Regions from separate parts of the Priestia sp. YIM B13551 genome, predicted to be linked through region 2. Evidence: riboswitches for the same ligand, from Rfam matches in the RefSeq annotation. Region 2 holds a riboswitch; each other region holds the start of a gene.

Region 1 (2,266 bases), on a different contig from region 2:
TGTATTTTTATGCAAAACAAAGAGCAGGACGGGATTGTGATGTCTGTCCTTTCCTTTCCTAAAAAAGAAGCCGGCTGTCCGGCTTCTTTTTTTAATAAATACTATATATTTTTTTACTAGTGAAGCAACAGTTGGTTAAAAAAGCACCTTTTTAAAGAGGTATAATACTGCTTAAACCTTTTGGACATTTTGTTCACTTACAGAAGTTAAAATGTTTTTAAATTTTTAAAAGTTTCTTGTGACAAGTTTTGTAGAATGGGTTTTCAAAAGGAAATGGTTTCGGCATAATGTGGATATAGCGATCACTACAATAATCGGAGGCGAATCTTTTCATGTGGGTACTGACGGTATATGCTGGAAAAGAAATGAAAATGTTTGAATTTGAAACTGAAGAGCAGGCGAGAGAAGCTTTTGCCAAAACAAATGGCTGTAAAGTTCTTTCAGAAGTTGTGTATTATAATGATCCTCATTTAACATTAGTAGCTATATAATGAAAAAACAAGAGCTGATTTTATGCTCTTGTTTTTTTATAGATACTTGTATCTTCCGAAAAGAATAGAGTTGAAATAAAAAAAAATGTACGCTATGATATGGTAGTTACTTCTATTATTCTGATAGTTTAAAAGGTTCATATATATCAAACAGCAACAGTAAAGATGCCAAGAAGGCTTAATAGGGAAACTGGTGAAATGCCAGTACTGTCCCCGCAACTGTAAGTGTGGACGAACGAGTATAACCACTGTGAAAAAATCACGGGAAGGTTCTCAAGTAGAATGATACACAAGTCAGGAGACCTGTCTTTATTGTGAAGTTTCTATTTCTCCGGGGAGCGGGAAGGGAGACGTTGGCTTAAAGTGGCATTCGTGCACACTCTTACTCTGACGTTTTACCCGCTCGCATATTAGCGAAGCGGGTTTTTCTCGTAGCGTAAAACTACATATCGTGCAAAAAAGGTGCGCAATGTTCACATTGCGTTAAATGGGAAGTCTGGTGTGAAGCCAGCGCGGTACCCGCCACTGTGAAGAAGAGCTGATTGCATATGCCACTGTATTCGGGAAGGCGCAATCAAGTGATGAATCGAAGTCAGGAAACCAGCCTTTTTCTAATGCGAAGCTTACCCTACGGGATATAGGTGGAAGTGCAAAAACTTAGTTTGAATTTTCTGCGCCTCTATCATTGATAGAGGCGCTTTTTTTAGTAAAGGAGCGAATGAGTGTGACGACGTGGAACTTAAATGGAACAAAACATCACGTATTGATTTGTAATGGAAGCAGCTGTATGAGAAAAGGTGGAGAAGAAGCCACGCAAGCTATTCGAAATAAAGTGACGGAACTGGATTTGGATGAAACGGTTCATACGACGCGTACTCGCTGTAACGGACGATGCAAAGATGCTCCTGTAGCTATCGTGTATCCTTCAGGAGATTGGTACAAGCAGGTCACTGAAACCGTGGCTCACCGAATTGTCGAAGAGCATTTAGCAGGAGGCTGCAGTATAAAGGAATCGCTTATTTATGAATGTGATCAAAATGGTTTCGTTTCTCCGGAAAACAGTGACTCCATAGAAGGAATTGACAAAGTAAAAAGTAACGCATAAAGGAGGAGCTAGCATGAAAGGTAAACTGTTAGTTATTGGATTTGGGCCGGGAAGCTTTGAACATATTACACAGCGAGCAAGAGAAGCCATTCAAGAAAGTGATATGATCATCGGTTATAAAACCTATGTGGAACTAATTCAAGGACTGTTAACGAATCAGCAAATTATTAGTACGGGAATGACCGAAGAAGTAAGCCGTGCACAAGAAGCTGTAAAGCAAGCTGAAGCGGGCAAAACCGTAGCTGTCATTTCAAGCGGAGATGCAGGAGTATACGGAATGGCAGGCCTTGTGTATGAAGTGTTGATTGAAAAAGGCTGGAAAAAAGAAACGGGCGTAGAGATGGAAGTAATTCCTGGCATTTCGGCTATTAATTCATGCGCATCTCTCCTTGGAGCGCCCGTGATGCACGATGCTTGTACGATTAGTTTAAGTGACCACCTTACGCCTTGGGAGCTAATCGAAAAAAGAATTGAAGCAGCTGCACAAGCAGATTTTGTAGTGGCTTTTTACAACCCAAAAAGCGGAAGACGAACAAGACAAATTGTTGAAGCGCAAAGGATTCTATTAAAGTACCGTTCCCCTGATACGCCTGTTGGTCTTGTTAAAAGCGCTTATCGTGACCGTGAAGAAGTCGTAATGACCAACTTAAAAGACATGTTAAACCATGAA
Region 2 (2,266 bases):
TCGCCCATATAGATTGCACAATGCCGCCTTTCATGTCTAAAATTCCCGGACCGTACAGCTTGTTTCCCTCTGTTCTTAGACTCAGCCTTCCCTTTTCCCATACCGTGTCAAAGTGACCGATAATTAAAAGCTGCTTTTCTCCTTCTCCAATCGTAAATTTCAAATGGTTTCCTACTTCTTTTTCTTCTATGATTTCGTATCCTACCCCTAACCGTTTATGAAACAGCTGCGTTAAATACATTCCACACTGATCTACTAACTCTTTACTGTAGGACGGTGATTCTTTTTTCACAAATCCAACTAAATCTTCAAGCATCTCTTGTTCGTGTTCTTTTAAATAACTAAACACGCTTTGTTCTACCATTACCTGACTCAAATCAATTCCTCCTCCAAACAACCCCTGCTGCTTGCATTAAATGCTTTTATTTATCGTACGTATAACTATGTTCTACGTTTCACATAACGACCTTAAATTATCCTTAATTATAATGGTTTTCAGACAATTTTCCATCCTTTAAATACAGATAATACTTTAACTTATTCATAACCGACCGAAAATAGCCATAAACTTCAACAAATTCATACAAAAAAGCTTCAATCTTCATCAGATTAAAGCTTTCGTTTGACTAATTGACATTTATTTTAATATTTTTCCCTTTTGACTTCACACTCACAAAAACAAACATAGACACTAAAAAAATAAACAGAATAACGCCAACCATTTCAAAGTTTACTTCGGCCCATGGGTTAAAGAAAGTGAATGCTAAATAGAATGACACACCATACGCGAGGACAACAATAACCCAGCCCATCAAGCGGGAAGCAGATTGTCCAAATTTACTCGATTCATTCACCATTTTATGTACAATCATCGAATCGATTGTATCTGTAAGCATCATACCAAACATAAACACTAGTCCTAACAAAAGCGGCGTATACTTGCCTGCGTTCCCTACAGCTAGAGACCACACGGCCGTTTGACTGACCGTTTCGGCTGCTAAAGCGAACAATGCTCCTACAAGAATAATTAAAAAAGGATTCGTTGTTCCTTTTGCGATTTTCGGAATAAACTTTCCTTTTAACCCGCTCAGCTGAAACTCTTCCTCTTTATTTTTGGTTCGAAGCAAATGATATGTGTTTAATGTCCCGATTAGAAAGAGAGAGATAATGGATACCCAAGATGCAAAATGATCGAAATACGATGGAAACGTAAAATTCTTCATCACCACGCCCAGCACTCCGGCCGTGACGGCCACCATTCCTCCGTGACCTAGTGAAAACAGCGTTCCGACCCACGGGGCAAAACGGCTGCCCATTCGCCAATTATATCGAGTCTGGCCATCAATAAAAGCTAAGTGATCTGCATCCAATCCGTGCCTGATTCCTAATAAAAAGACAAGTAAAAAAACTGATAAACCTTCCATTTCCTACACTCCTTTTTTTAAAATAAAACGTAAAAAAGCCTCAATTCTATAGAAATTGAGGATGTGTCGGCATATGAAAATAAACAGCAATTGCTCACTGCGTACCTTGATACACCGCCTCTTTCCTAGAAGAGTCAAGTGTACAGAATAGGTAGGTCTCCTGGCTTGAGATCATCATTTTCTACCGCCTTCCCCGTTTTGAGTGACGATAAGATAGAAAACTCCCTGCTTACAGTGGCTGGACCGCTCGAGATTTGCACTCGATTCCCTGTTACCTCTTACGCTATGTAAGAGCACCTAAACTGTGCGAATGATTCATTTTCTTCCTCATTATACTAGTACTTCTTACAAATGAATAGAGAAAATTCAAATAAAAAAGCCCTGCTAAGCTTTACATGCTTAGGCTTTTTAAAGCAATTAAACTACTTCTACCGTTACGTCTACGTTACCGCTGATTGCTTTTGAATACGGGCAGTATGAGTGAGCTAGGTCTACATATTTTTTCGCTGTTTCTAAATCTAAGCCTTCGATATGAGCTTCAAGCGCTACTCCAATTTTCACTCCTTGATCAGCTTTATCAGGAAGCAGCTGAACAGTAGCTTTTACTTCACTGCTTTTGATTTCTACGTTATGTTTTTTCAACATAAATTCTAACGCGCTGTTGAAACAAGCACTGTATCCAGCTGCAAACAGCTGCTCTGGGTTTGTTGCTGTTGTTGCTTCTCCACCAAGCGCTGGAGGTGTTGCAACGTCTAAGTTAAAGATGTTATCTAAAGAGTGAACTTCCCCTGTTCTTCCACCTGTGTTAACGACTGTTGTTTCATATAAAGCTTTCATGTATA
Region 3 (2,266 bases), on a different contig from region 2:
CGAAATGTTAGCTTTTTTAAGCTAGCATTTTTTTACGTCTAAAACCGTTATGGTCTAAATAAGCTGAAACATTAGCACAACGATAAAAAAATCGTTTATAATGAAGTCAGACTTCTTACCATAGAATAGTGAGAAGGAACGAATAGATGCTGGAGGTAACACAATGAAACAATTTACGGAAGAAAAACAATTTCGCGAACAAATTAAGAACGAAACACTAAGCGTTGGGATTTTTACGACAACGTGGTGTCCTGATTGCAAACGTTTGGATATGTTCATTGATGAAATCGTTGACGAAAATACAGATAAAGCATGGTTTAAAATTGACAAGGATGAGTTTGAAGAACTTTCTGCTGAAAACAATGTAATGGGTATTCCTTCTCTTCTTGTATATAAAAACGGTGAAAAAATTGCACACTTGCACAGTGCAAATGCTAAAACGCCTGAAGCGGTCCGTGAATTTTTAGCAACTCTTTAATTCCTTAAGCTGCGAGAGCATTCTCGCAGCTTTTTTTGTGAGAATGGCTATTTCCATTTTTCCATGAGTGGGGTATACTAGGACAAGTGAATAATCGTAAAGCAATAAGGTCTCAATTTAAAGATTGAGTGAAAAGGGAAGTCTGGTGAAAAACCAGCGCGGTCCCGCCACTGTAAGCGCTTTGTGCGTAAGTCAGGAGACCTGCCTTATTGTTAGCTGTGAAACCTTCGAGGAAGGGTGAAGCAGGGTAATGAACATACATATCAAGTATAGTGAACGGATTCTTTTCCTGCTTATCTTGACGTTACCTGCTTTGCTTTCAATTGAAAGTAAAGCTTTTTTATTTTGAAGCTGCCGGCGAGCAGTATACATAGTCAAAGCGGAAAAACGGGATAGCGCTGCTTTTTGCATGATCATTTGCTTTTTCTTTAACGTGGAGGTTTCGTATTCACAATGAACAATATATAGGGGGAGTATTTAGATGAAAAAATGGCTTTCGTATTCCATTATTGCACTGTTAGTCATCGTACTTGCTGCATGCGGTGCAGGCAGCCAAAGCAACAGTGATAAAAAAACGAAGCAAGATACGGCACAAACGTCACAAGCTGCATTTCCAGTAAAGGTAAAAGACGCGCGTGATAAAGAAATTACGTTGAAAAAACAGCCTAAGAAAATTGTTTCATTAATGCCAAGTAATACGGAGATTGTATATGCCCTTGGCCTTGAAAAAGAATTAGTCGGTGTTACAAGCAACGATGATTATCCTAAAAGCGTAAAGAAAAAAGCGCAGGTAGGAGATATGAACGTTAATGCAGAAAAAGTTATTGCTTTAAATCCTGATTTAGTGCTGGCACACGCTTCAAGTATGGGCGTTTCGGATGAAGTATTTAAACAAATTGAAAGTGCGGGTATTCCGGTATTTGTTGTAAAAGATTCAACAACGTTTGATACGGTTTATGATTCTATTACGCAAATCGGTAAATTAACAGGTAAAACAAAAGAAGCTAATCAAACAATTAAAGACATGAAAGAAAAAGTAGCTTCAATTGAGAAAAAAGCAAAAACGATTTCAAAAGAAGATCGTAAAAAAGTATGGATAGAGGTATCAGGAGCTCCTGAGATTTATACAACAGGAAAAGGTACGTTCATGAACGAAATGCTTACTATGATCGGTGCTGATAACGTAGCGGGTAGTGAAAAGGGTTGGGTTAAGTTTTCTGAAGAGCAAGTTGTTAAGTTAAACCCTGACGTTATTATCGCAACGTATGATGCAGACAAAAATGAGATTATGAAGCGTCCCGCTTGGAGCAGCATGACTGCTGTAAAAGAGGGTAACATCGAGAAGGTTGATCAAAACAAAATCAACCGCTTAGGACCTCGTATTGTAGATGGCTTAGAGGACTTAGCAAAAGCAGTATACCCTGAGGTGTACAATAAATAAGAAGAGGGACCATATTCCAGTTCGAATTGAAAAGGGGATTGGTCCCTTTTCACATCTTAAAATTGAAGAACGGCCTGAGCTTTTAATCATGAAAACCGAGACTTCTTATAAAACATACAGCTCAGGGGTTTTAGGAACAGGTATTACGGAAACGGACACCTTTTACAATCGATTTGTTCACAAAGACTATTATTCAGATACTCCTTCTATGGAGTATGAGCAATATTTGATGAAAGAAAATGTACGCCATGAGCAAATCGTAGGGTTGATGACAGCCGTTTGGTTAAAAGAAAGAGCGGTTTACTGTTATGAAGGCTACGGAGTAAGAGTAGCTTCCGTGATAACGG

What was found. A riboswitch is a leader RNA that binds a small molecule or an ion and turns the genes downstream of it on or off. The one in region 2 is predicted to bind cobalamin.
Region 1: another riboswitch for cobalamin. It lies ahead of ACFX4N_RS01375 ((2Fe-2S) ferredoxin domain-containing protein); the one in region 2 lies ahead of ACFX4N_RS25095 (HoxN/HupN/NixA family nickel/cobalt transporter).
Region 3: another riboswitch for cobalamin. It lies ahead of ACFX4N_RS04615 (ABC transporter substrate-binding protein); the one in region 2 lies ahead of ACFX4N_RS25095 (HoxN/HupN/NixA family nickel/cobalt transporter).

Annotation. Positions count from the first base shown of each region.
Region 1 is NZ_JBHZOX010000001.1:264,866-267,131, forward strand. It holds gene ACFX4N_RS01370 (hypothetical protein) at 333-491, shown strand; cobalamin riboswitch at 638-816, shown strand; cobalamin riboswitch at 935-1,114, shown strand; gene ACFX4N_RS01375 ((2Fe-2S) ferredoxin domain-containing protein) at 1,216-1,596, shown strand; gene cobJ (precorrin-3B C(17)-methyltransferase) at 1,610-2,266, shown strand, end outside.
Region 2 is NZ_JBHZOX010000007.1:61,843-64,108, reverse strand. It holds gene ACFX4N_RS25100 (M20 family metallopeptidase) at 1-397, opposite strand, end outside; gene ACFX4N_RS25095 (HoxN/HupN/NixA family nickel/cobalt transporter) at 627-1,424, opposite strand; cobalamin riboswitch at 1,558-1,740, opposite strand; gene ACFX4N_RS25090 (organic hydroperoxide resistance protein) at 1,842-2,261, opposite strand.
Region 3 is NZ_JBHZOX010000001.1:888,028-890,293, reverse strand. It holds gene ACFX4N_RS04620 (thioredoxin family protein) at 164-478, shown strand; cobalamin riboswitch at 569-701, shown strand; gene ACFX4N_RS04615 (ABC transporter substrate-binding protein) at 960-1,919, shown strand; gene ACFX4N_RS04610 (adenosylcobinamide amidohydrolase) at 2,008-2,266, shown strand, end outside.